Linked DNA regions of Ensifer sp. PDNC004. The protein of the gene in region 2 interacts with the protein of the main gene of each other region in a pairwise test. Links are inferred from orthologs where the notes say so. Each region holds a gene or a part of one and is shown on either strand. Other genes may lie near its edges.

What was found. The genes of interacting proteins can lie anywhere in the genome.
Region 1: the proteins of ligA (region 2) and leuS interact in binary tests that used the Escherichia coli proteins (3 or more experiments, as listed by UniProt). The link is inferred for Ensifer sp. PDNC004 from one-to-one orthologs.

What each region holds. Positions count from the first base shown.
Region 1 is NZ_CP070353.1:2,934,064-2,939,887, reverse strand. Bases 53-3,184 are described here. They hold leuS (leucine--tRNA ligase), read left to right. Parts: upstream 53-356; coding sequence 357-2,984; downstream 2,985-3,184. Other genes in these bases: lptE (LPS assembly lipoprotein LptE), read left to right, coding at 2,971-3,184; JVX98_RS22585 (YggS family pyridoxal phosphate-dependent enzyme), read right to left, coding at 53-133. Outside these bases: more of JVX98_RS22585, read right to left, coding at 1-52; more of lptE, read left to right, coding at 3,185-3,495; holA (DNA polymerase III subunit delta), read left to right, coding at 3,507-4,541; JVX98_RS22565 (ParB/RepB/Spo0J family partition protein), read right to left, coding at 4,746-5,636; JVX98_RS22560 (ParA family protein), read right to left, coding at 5,672-5,824.
Region 2 is NZ_CP070353.1:199,051-204,795, forward strand. What follows is about bases 631-3,625. They hold ligA (NAD-dependent DNA ligase LigA), read left to right. Parts: upstream 631-1,048; coding sequence 1,049-3,202; downstream 3,203-3,625. Other genes in these bases: JVX98_RS08820 (hypothetical protein), read left to right, coding at 631-973; JVX98_RS08830 (CatB-related O-acetyltransferase), read right to left, coding at 3,234-3,625. Outside these bases: more of JVX98_RS08820, read left to right, coding at 1-630; more of JVX98_RS08830, read right to left, coding at 3,626-3,887; JVX98_RS08835 (VOC family protein), read right to left, coding at 4,094-4,501; JVX98_RS08840 (hypothetical protein), read right to left, coding at 4,832-5,131; panC (pantoate--beta-alanine ligase), read left to right, coding at 5,381-5,745. UniProt on the Escherichia coli protein: DNA ligase that catalyzes the formation of phosphodiester linkages between 5'-phosphoryl and 3'-hydroxyl groups in double-stranded DNA using NAD as a coenzyme and as the energy source for the reaction.

The DNA.
Region 1 (5,824 bases), 2.7 Mb from region 2 along the record:
CCGGGCGGATGGCATCAGCGTCGAAGGTCTTGGAAACAGCCACAAGCGTGACGCCGCCTTTGGCGCGACCAGCGGACTTCTCCGCCGCCTGAATCCGGCTCACGACATCCTGCAACCGCTCTTGAACTTCCATGGACCTGCTCTCCGACACGGGATTTCCAAACCACTGACCGAGCGGCTTAGGCAAAGTTGAGCCGATTGCCAAGGCCGCTCCGTCGTGGACCGGCTCAAATCCGCCAAAGTGTCGCGCCAAACCCTTCAAAAACTTGACCGTCAGGCGGTTTCGTGGTGAAGGTCACCCCAACTATCATGAGGCGCAACTATGCGCCGCAGAACTTCCGGAACATCGAAAAGACATGTCTAGCGAACGATACAATCCGCGTGATGCCGAGCCCCGTTGGCAGCAGGAATGGGAAAAGAACGAGGTCTTCCAGACCGAGAACGATGATCCGCGCGAAAAGTACTACGTGCTCGAGATGTTCCCCTATCCCTCGGGCCGCATCCACATGGGACACGTGCGCAACTACACCATGGGTGACGTGGTAGCGCGCTACAAGCGCGCCCGCGGCTTCAACGTGCTGCACCCGATGGGTTGGGACGCCTTCGGCATGCCGGCCGAAAACGCCGCCATGGAGCGTGGCGTGCACCCGGCCAGCTGGACCTACCAGAACATCGCCTCGATGAAGGCGCAGCTGAAGGTCATGGGCCTGTCGCTCGACTGGAACCGCGAGTTCGCAACCTGCGACCCCGCCTATTACCAGCGCCAGCAGTACCTGTTCCTGGACTTCCTGGAAAAGGGCCTCGTCTACCGCAAGCAGTCCAAGGTCAACTGGGACCCTGTCGACAACACCGTGCTCGCCAACGAGCAGGTGATCGACGGCCGCGGCTGGCGATCCGGCGCGCTGGTCGAACAGCGCGAACTGACGCAATGGTTCTTCCGCATCACCGACTTCAGCCAGGAACTGCTCGACGCGCTCGATACGCTGGATCAGTGGCCCGAGAAGGTGCGCCTGATGCAGAAGAACTGGATCGGCCGCTCCGAGGGCCTTTCGCTGCGTTGGGAAATCGTCGAAGGCACCGCCGGCGACGCAACCGAACTCACCGTCTACACCACCCGTCCGGACACGCTCTTCGGCGCCTCGTTCCTCGCGATCGCTGCCGATCACCCGCTGGCAAGGCAGGTGGCGGCCAGCAATCCGGACGTCGATGCATTCTGCGAGGAATGCCGCCGCGCCGGTACCTCGCTCGCAGCCCTTGAAACGGCCGAGAAGAAGGGCATCGACACCGGCATCCGCGCCAAGCACCCGCTCGATCCGAGCTGGGAACTGCCGGTCTATGTCGCGAACTTCGTGCTGATGGACTACGGCACGGGCGCCATCTTCGGCTGCCCCTCCGGCGACCAGCGCGACCTCGACTTCGCGCGCAAATACGATCTGCCTGTCGTTCCGGTCGTCATGCCGAAGGACGGCGACGCCGCGACGTTCGCTATCGGTGACGAGGCCTATATCGGCGACGGCGTGATGATCAATTCGCGCTTCCTCGATGGCCTGTCGACGGAAGACGCCTTCGAGACCGTTGCTTCGAAGCTCGAGAAGGAAATGCTCGACGGCGCGCCACGTGCCGAGCGCAAGGTCAATTTCCGCCTGCGTGACTGGGGCATCTCGCGCCAGCGCTACTGGGGCTGCCCGATCCCGGTCATCCATTGCGAGGACTGCGGCGTCGTGCCGGTTCCCAAGGCCGACCTGCCGGTCGTGCTGCCGCCGGACGTTACCTTCGACAAGCCGGGCAATCCGCTCGACCGTCACGCCACCTGGCGCCACGTTTCCTGCCCGCAATGCGGCAAGGACGCCCGCCGCGAGACGGACACGATGGACACCTTCGTCGATTCGTCCTGGTATTTCACGCGCTTCACCGCGCCGTGGGAAGACAATCCGACCGACCCCAAGGTCGCCAACCATTGGCTGCCGGTCGACCAATACATCGGCGGCATCGAGCACGCGATCCTGCATCTGCTCTATTCGCGCTTCTTCACCCGCGCGATGAAAGCGACCGGCCATGTGGCCGTCGACGAGCCGTTCAAGGGCCTGTTCACGCAAGGCATGGTCGTGCACGAAACCTATAGCCGCGGCGAAGGCGCCCAGCGCGAATGGGTAACGCCGGCCGAAATCCACATCGAGGAGATCGATGGACGCCGGCGTGCGACGCTGATCGAGACAGGTGAGGACATCGCCATCGGCTCGATCGAAAAGATGTCGAAGTCGAAGAAGAACGTCGTCGATCCCGACGACATCATCGCCTCCTACGGCGCCGACACCGCCCGCTTCTTCGTTCTCTCCGATTCACCGCCGGATCGTGACGTGATCTGGTCCGAAGCCGGTGTCGAAGGATCGCATCGCTTCGTGCAGCGCGTCTGGCGCCTGATCAGCGAAGCGGCCGAGAAGCTGCGCGCAATCGAGGCCGCCCCGGCGCTCGAAGGCGAGGGACTGTCGGTTTCGCAAGCCGCGCATAAGGCGCTGCGTGCGGTCGAGGCGGACTATGACAAGCTCGCCTTCAACAAGGCCGTGGCGCGCATTTACGAGCTCGTGAACACGCTTGCCGCACCGCTGACCCAGGTTGCCGCCGGCAAGGCCGACACGGCCCTGGCAAGTGCCGTAAAGGACGCAACGACGATCCTGATCGACCTGATCGCACCGATGATGCCGCACCTCGCCGAGGAATGCTGGCGCCAGATCGGCGGCGAAGGGCTGATTGCGGAACGCCGCTGGCCGGCGTTCAACCCAGCCTTGGTCGTCGAGAACGAAATCACCATGCCGGTGCAGATCAATGGCAAGAAGCGCGCTGATTTGACAATCGCCCGCGATGCGGATCAGAGTGCGATCGAAAGCGCCGTCCTGGCGCTCGATGCCGTCAAGTCCGCGCTCAACGGCAGCAGCCCCAAGAAAATCATCGTCGTGCCCCAGAGGATCGTCAATGTCGTTGTCTGATAGAGCTGGTTTCCGTATCCGGTCGATTCCGGTTCTGGCTGGCGTGCTCATGTTGACCGCGCTCGCCGGCTGCCAGGTCCGGCCGCTCTATTCCGACCCCGTCGGCACCTCGACGGCACTGGCGGCGATCGAGATTTCCGAAGCCAACGACCGCGTCGAGCAGGAAGTGCGCAACGCGCTGATCTTCCTGGCCGCAGGTGGCCAGGGCGAGCCTGCGAACCCGCAATATCACCTGGCGCTCACCGTCACCCACCGCTCGATGGGCGTGCTCTACGATCAGGCCAAGGACCGCGCCGGCGCTGGCCGTATCGTCGTCAAGGCGGACTACAATCTGACAAAAATCGGTACGGGCGAGACCATCAAGTCGGGCAACCGCACGGCGGTGGCCCTCGTTGACTTCCCAGTTCAGGAATTTGCCAAGGTGCGCGCCGTTCGTGACGGCGAAAACCGCGCGGCGAAGGAACTGGCCGAGCTGATCCGGGCCGACATCGCCGCGGCTCTCAGCCGCTAACCGGTGTCGGCATGAGCGAGGTCAAGTCGCACGAGTTCGACTCCTTTCTCCAGAAGTCGGCCGGAGTCTACCGGCTTTTCATCCTCTACGGGCCCGATCGCGGGCTCGTCTCCGAGCGTGCTTCGGCAATCGCCGGCCGCTGCGGCGTGCCGCTCGACGATCCCTTTTCGCTGTTGAAGCTCGACGTCAGCGAACTGACCCAAGCGCCCGGACGGCTGCTCGATGAGGTAAACTCGATCGGCCTCTTCGGCGGCGAAAAGCTCGTCTGGGTCCGTGGCGCAGCCAACGAAAAGCCGCTGGTCGATGCCTTGCAGATCCTGTCCACCGAACCACCGACCGGAAGCTATGTGATCGTCGAGGCCGGCGACCTGAAGAAGGGGTCGGCACTTCGAAAGATCGGCGAAAGCGCCCGTTCGGCCGCCTGTATCGCCTGTTACAGTGACGATACGCGCAGCCTGCAGGCGCTGATCGACAAGGAACTCGGCGACGAGAAGCTGGGCATCAGCCCCGCGGCGCGGCAAAGGCTGCTGGAGGCGCTCGGCGGCGACCGGCTGGCCTCGCGCAACGAGTTGCGAAAGCTCGCGCTCTACTGCCGTGGCAAGTCCACGGTGGACGAAGAGGACGTTCTCGATATCGTTGGCGATGCCAGCGCCATCTCCGTCGACGATGCAGTCGATGCGGTGCTGAAGGGCGACCTCGATGGTTTGCTGCACGCCATGCAGAAGATCACGACATCCAAGACGCCGGCCTTTCTGGTGCTGCAGGCGTGCCTGCGCCAGTTCCAGCAACTCGATGTGATGCGCGCCGAGATGGACGCGAGCCGTCAGCAGGCCGGCCAGGTGATCGCCACCCTCGGACGTGGTCTGCACTTTCGCCGCAAGCCGATCGTCGAGGCGGCCTTGAAGCACTGGTCGAGCCCGGCCATCCGTCGCGAACTCAACCGCCTACAGACGACCATTTTTCAGAGCCGCAGCCGCGCGAGCCTGGAAGAGAGCCTTGTGCTACAGAACCTGATGGCGATTGCGGTGCAGTCGGCGCGACGCTGAGCTCTCCGCCCAGGCCCATTGCTGCTTCCATGTCCGAGTTTCACCGCAGGCTTTCGGCCTGTCTGCCGGAGATGTTTGGATGCCTTCAAGTCACCAGCCGAATTAGGCTGAATGCGAAAAGATCTCGTTATATCAAACAATTAGGCGCGCCGCTCTTCGGGCGGCGCGCCATCAACGCATGAATTCGAGATCTGAAGGAGTGGCTTATCGCCGCTCCAGCAGCCGGCAGATTTCTTCAAGCTGATCCAGCGTCTTGTAGGCGATGCGCAGATGGCCACCGGACGCCTTGTGGTTCACGGTGACTTCAAGCCCGAGGCTATCGGACAGCGTACGCTCGAGCGCCAGCGTGTCTGCATCCTTCTCGTCGCGACGGGCGGTCTTGCCGTAGTTCGGATCGTTCTGCGCACGAATATCGTTCTGCGCGATACGCTCGGCGTCACGCACCGAGAGACCCTTGGCAATGATCGCCCGGGCGAGGGTGGCCGGATCCGACGTCGGAATGAGCGCGCGCGCGTGTCCGGCGGACAGCGTGCCTTCCGACAACATGTCTCGAACCGGCTCAGGCAATTTCAAGAGACGCAGGCTGTTGGCCACATGGCTTCGGCTCTTGCCGATGATCTCGCCGAGATCGTTCTGTGTGTAACCGTGCTCCGCGATCAACTGCTCGTAGCCAAGTGCTTCGTCCAGCGGATTGAGATCCGAGCGCTGGACGTTTTCAACGATGGCGATTTCGAGCGCCGTCCGATCGTCGACGTCGCGAATGATGACCGGGATTTCGGTGAATCCGGCCAACTGTGCCGCACGCCAGCGGCGCTCACCGGCGATGATCTCGTAGCGATCGGCGCCGATCGTCCGGGCAACGACCGGCTGAACGATCCCGTGCTGGCGGATCGAATTGGCAAGATCCTGCAGTTCAGCCTCGTCGAACTGGCGACGCGGGTTGCGCGGATTGCGCGATACGAACTCGATCGGCACGCGCCGGTCAGGATTGACCGGGGCAGGGGCGGCCGCGCCCGTTTGCAACGGCTGATCCATCTCGCCGATCAACGCGGCCAGTCCGCGACCGAGCCGCCTCTTCGAGCTATCGTCGTTCATATCGTCACCCGAGTTAAATTACGCTACCGAAATGATTATGCTGCCTTGCGCTGGCGCTCGCGCTGAATGACTTCGGAGGCCAGCTGCAGATAGGCCTGGCTGCCGGCGCATTTCAGATCATACAGAATGGCCGGTTTGCCGTAGGACGGGGCTTCCGAGACGCGAACATTGCGCGGGATCAGAGTGTG
Region 2 (5,745 bases):
GCATAGACTGGAGATCCGGTTTGCGCAGATGCGTGCGCATCCGGAACTGATCCTGCTCATCGCGCTCGCCTATGCCGGCCTTATCCTGACCATAAGGGACGCGAACCAGGAATTGGGCGGCTTCGGGGTGGTCGCGTGCGTTGCGATCGCCGTGATTGCAGCAACCCTTGTCGCAAGGCTAAGACGTGCCTCACAGTTCGGGCCGGCGGAGGAGGTGGCCGATCCTCAACCGCCGAACGTGGACGAAGCCACGCCGTTGGCGCTTGTGGCGCCCTGCGCGCGTGGGGACCGTTCCTATCTTGTCCGCGTCCCGGCGCCGACGGCGGTCGCCTATGATGTGGTCCGCAAGGCACAGGGTGTGTTTCGCAGCGGCGCGATCGATCCCGAAGAGGATATGAAAGCGTTCCATTCCGATCCCTACAGCCTGATCTGCCTCCAGGATCCCGACGAGAACATCTTCGGCTTCATCGACTACTACGCCTTCGAGAAGAACCACTTCAAACTGTTCCTGCAGGGCCACTATGCCTTCGACAATCTCTTGGCGAGCGGCCTGCTCGCCCACCCACAGGCGCGAAAGGCGAAAGTCGTCTATCTCGCGACCATCCTCAACCTGAGCTTCCTGCTCGATTCCATGCGTGCCGAGCGTCGGCGGCAGAACGGCATCCTCGTCTGGGCGACGGTCTCGGCGATCCTCGAACACCACACGTTCCCGCCCGATGGCATCGACATCTACAGCATCGGCTGGGACAAGGGCGGGGCCGCGATCCTGAAGATGTTCGGCCTGCAGCCGGTCAGCCGGGTTATGCGTGGCGAGGCGAAAGGCAAATGGATCTACTGCAAGCGTGGCGTCCAGAAAAAGGACCTCGAGGCCATCCGCGGCCGCTATCAGAAGCGCTATGAACGCTGGTGCGAGCTGGATGTCCGGCCGCTTGGCGGGCTCGCGACGGGGAGGGCCAATGCCACGGGCGCGTGAGTTGACGGCGCCGGACGGTCTTTTCTTTCCCAGCGGTTGCTCTACAAAACGACTCCGAATCCGGAGTTGTCGCGCATGTCCCAAGAATTGAAACCCGTCGAGAATCTCAACGAAGCGGAAGCGGCCGAAGCGCTTGCCTTTCTTGCGGCTGAGCTTGCGCGCCACGACGCGCTTTATCACGGCAAGGACGCGCCTGAGATTTCGGATGCGGACTATGACGCGCTGAAGCGGCGCAACGACGCGATCGAGGCGCGTTTTCCGGCGCTGATCCGCGAGGACAGCCCGTCGAGGAAGGTGGGCGCCGCCCCCTCCGTCACCTTCCAGCCGGTCGTTCATGCCCGGCCGATGCTGTCGCTCGACAACACGTTTTCCGACGAGGACGCCCGCGATTTCGTCGCCTCGGTCTATCGCTTCCTCGGTCAGCTGCCTGACAATTCGATTGCCTTTACCGCGGAGCCGAAGATCGACGGGCTCTCCATGTCGCTGCGCTACGAGAACCGCCGGCTGGTGACGGCCGCAACCCGCGGCGACGGTACGACCGGTGAAAACGTCACCGCCAACATCCGCACCATCGGCATGATCCCGCAGACGCTGCCGGCGGGCGCGCCTGATATCGTCGAGGTGCGCGGCGAAATCTACATGGCGAAGTCGGATTTTGCCGCCCTCAACGCCGAGATGGCGGCGCTCGGCAAGCCGCTCTACGTCAACCCGCGCAACACGGCTTCCGGGTCGCTGCGCCAGCTCGACGCCAAGGTGACGGCGAGCCGCAAGCTGCGTTTCTTTGCCTATGCCTGGGGCGAGATTTCGGACATGCCCGCCGATACGCAGATGGGCATGGTCGAGGTCTTCAAGTCCTGGGGCTTCCCCGTCAACCCGCTGATGCAGCGGCTCTCCTCGGCCGATGCGCTGCTCGAACATTACCACCACATCGAGCGCGAACGGCCGGATCTCGACTACGACATCGACGGCGTCGTCTACAAGGTCGACCGGCTCGACCTGCAGGCCCGCCTCGGTTTCCGCTCGCGCTCGCCGCGTTGGGCGACGGCCCACAAGTTCCCGGCCGAGCAGGCATTTACCCGGCTCACCGCAATCGACATCCAGGTCGGCCGCACCGGCGCGCTGACGCCGGTTGCGCGCCTGGAGCCGATCACGGTCGGCGGCGTCGTCGTCACCAATGCGACGCTGCACAACGAGGATTACATCAAGGGTCTCGGCAATTCGGGCGAGCCCATCCGCGAGGGCCGCGACATCCGCATCGGCGACATGGTGATCGTCCAGCGCGCCGGCGACGTCATTCCGCAGATCGTCGATGTCGTCATGGACGAGCGTAAGGAAGGCTCCGAGCCCTATCGTTTCCCGACGACATGCCCCGTCTGCGGCAGCCATGCGGTGCGCGACATCAACGAGAAGACCGGCAAGGTGGATGCGGTACGCCGCTGCACCGGCGGCTTCGTCTGCCGCGCCCAGGCGGTCGAGCACCTCAAGCACTTCGTCTCGCGCAACGCCTATGACATCGAGGGCCTCGGTTCCAAGCAGATCGAGTTCTTCTTCGAAAGCGAGGATCCGACGCTTTCGATCCGCACGGCGCCCGACATCTTCACGCTGGAGAAGCGCCAGGAGGCGTCGCTCACCAAGCTCGAAAACATCGACGGCTTCGGCCGCGTCAGCGTGCGCAAGCTCTATGACGCCATCAATACGCGCCGCTCCATCGCGCTCCAGCGGTTCATCTACGCGCTCGGCATCCGCCATGTGGGCGAGACGACGGCGAAGCTCTTGGCGCGCTCCTACGGCACTTATGAACACTTCGGCACGGCGATGAGCGAGGCTTCGACGTTTACGGGCGACGCCTGGAACGAACTCAACAGCATCGACGGCATCGGCGAGGTCGTCGCCCGCGCCATCGTCGAGTTCTACAAGGAGCCGCGCAACCTCGAAGTGGTCAACCGGCTGCTGTCCGAGGTGACGCCGGAGGCGGCGGAAACACCGGTCGCCAGCGACAGCCCGGTCGCCGGCAAGACGGTCGTCTTCACCGGTTCGCTTGAAAAGATGACGCGCGACGAGGCCAAGGCCAAGGCGGAAAGCCTCGGCGCCAAGGTGGCCGGATCCGTATCGAAGAAGACGGATATCGTGGTTGCCGGCCCGGGGGCCGGCTCCAAGCTCGACAAGGCCCGCGAACTCGGTGTCGCGACCATGGACGAGGACGAGTGGCTGGCGCTGATCGGCGGGTGATCCCCGCCGGTTGGCAATCGGCGGAGCGTCGTTAAGCCTGCCTGCTGTCGTACTCTTCGGAGGCGGCTTTGAGGGCGGCAATATCGTCGGCGCAGATGAAACGGCGCAGCGCGTCGAACTTTGCTCGTTCCCACCGGTAGATGCCGAGCGCAAGCAGCGTCTCGACATCGGCCGCGGGGAAGCGCTGGCGGACGGGGCGGGCGGGGTTCCCCGCAACGATGGTGTAGGGTGCAACGTCCTTCGTGACGATGGCGCCCGACGCCACGACGGCGCCTTCACCCAGCGTCACACCCGGCATGATCATGGCCCGCATGCCGATCCAGGCGCCGTCGCCGATGAGGGTGTCGCCCTTGCCGACATAGGCTTCGCCGATCACTTCGAGGAAGGGATATAGGCTCACCCAATCGGTGCGATGGGTGTGGTTGCCACCCATGAGGATCACCGCCTCGGCGCCAATCGCGACATAGTCGCCGATCCGCAGCTGGTCGATCGGCCATTGCGGCTCCCAGGCCTTTAGACTGTAGTCGTCGCCATAGAGGTAGCGAACCACACTTTCCTCGAAGGAACCGGTCCAGGCGTTGCTGTAGTAGCTGTTGGTGCCGCGCACATGGATGTTCGGGTTGCGCACGGTCTCGTGCAGAAGCTCGACTTTGGACCAATGCTTGGCTTCGACCTTCGTGGACATGGGGTTCCTCATTCTCAATGCTTGCAAGCGAAGCTGCGTCCGCTCGCCTTTCGTATTCCGTCCCAACTATCGGATTTACCGACCGCTTTCTTCTCAAATCGAGCGCCGACCGGAAGCTCTGGCCGGCACTGCGACCATTCCATCACACAAAAACGCCCGCCACTTTGGGCGGCAGGCGCAAGGTTTCGGGGTACTGCCTGAGATCATCAGCCCTGCTGCTGGGCTGCTTCCTGGTCCATCCACATGAACTCCCAGACGTGGCCGTCGAGGTCCTGGAAGGAAATGCCGTACATGAAGCCGTAGTCGAGCGCCGGCTTCCAGGGCTTGGCGCCGGCAGCGAGCGCCTTGGCGAGCATGTCGTCGCATTCGGCGCGGCTTCCGGCAGAAAGGGCGGTGATGACTTCGGTGCCTTTGCGGGCATCGCTGATCTCGCCGGTGATGAAGTCACGGAACTTCGGTTCGGTCAGGAGCATGACGAAAATATTGTCCGAGATCACAGTGCAAGCGGCCGTATCGTCGGAGAACTGCTCGTTGAAGGTGAAGCCGAGCGCGGCGAAGAATGCGCGCGAGGCCTTCAGATCCTTGACCGGCAGGTTTACGAAAATCATGCGCATGAAATGCTCCTTGGAATGGATTTTGTGTTTTACGGATCTGATCACTTCGTTGTTTTTCCGAAACCGCGAAGCGATCCAACTCTTTGATTGACGCAACTCCGGACGGAAAACCGCGTCGCACTTTTCCTGGAGTTGCCCTAAGGACGAACGCCGGTCGACGGTCCCGACATCGGCTCAAAGATTTTTTCGAGCCGGGCGGATGTGGGGCGCAACTTCAGGTTTTCAAGCGGAGCGGGGCCTGCGTCGAAGCTGCTATTGGATCGACGGGTGCTAGCGGCTGCGTGCAGCCTCAAAGGGCGCTCGAAGGCGCGCCGCGGCTTGGTGCCATTGTCACTTCACGGTGCAGATGCCGTTGGCGCCGCCTTTGCCGGTGTAGGACACGCTCGGCGAGCCGTCGGGATTGATGCTGAGCGAGATGGTAACGCCCGCACCCTTGGCCTCGTAGTAGTTCTCGTTGAACACCTTGAGCTTCGCTTCCTTGCCATTGATGTAGATCGGGCCGCCTTCGTCGGCATGGACCTCGATCTTGCCGGGGCAGGTGGCGTTGACGAGCGGGATTTTGGCTTCGGCGGCCGCGGCGAAGGCAAGCGTCGGGACAAGAAGGCCGAGAAGGCGCAGGCAGGGTTTCATCTCGCTCTCCAGCGTGGGTTGCAGGTGGCATCGATGGCCAACCGTGACAGGCTGTCGGTGGAAGTCAAGCGCGGCCGCGCGTCATCAACCTGTCATCAATCCGATTGTTTTTTTGCGCTGCACAAGATAGAGGATTGCAGCCGAATTTTATGCAAATGCCTTTTCACGGAGCAGGTCGCGACCATCTCCGAAGGCAGCGCGCCAGCATCCCAAAGGGCAGGGCGCCGGCGCGGATTGGAGGGTCCGGAGATGAAGACGTTCACCACCATCGCCGAGCTGCGTGCAGCGCTTGCCGAGCATAAACGTGCCGGCCAGACCGTCGGCTTCGTGCCGACCATGGGCTACCTGCATGTCGGCCATATGGAGCTGATGCGCCGGGCGCGCGAGGAAAACGACATCGTCGTGGCCAGCATCTTCGTCAATCCGCTGCAGTTCGGCGCCAACGAAGACCTCTCCAAATATCCGCGCGATCTCGCTCGCGACCAGGCGATGCTCGAAGCGGGCAGCGTCGACTATCTCTTCGCCCCCGGTGTGGCCGACATGTATCCGCGGCCGATGGAGACTGCGGTCGACGTGCCGACGCTCGGCAGCGAGCTCGAGGGCGCGGTGCGCCC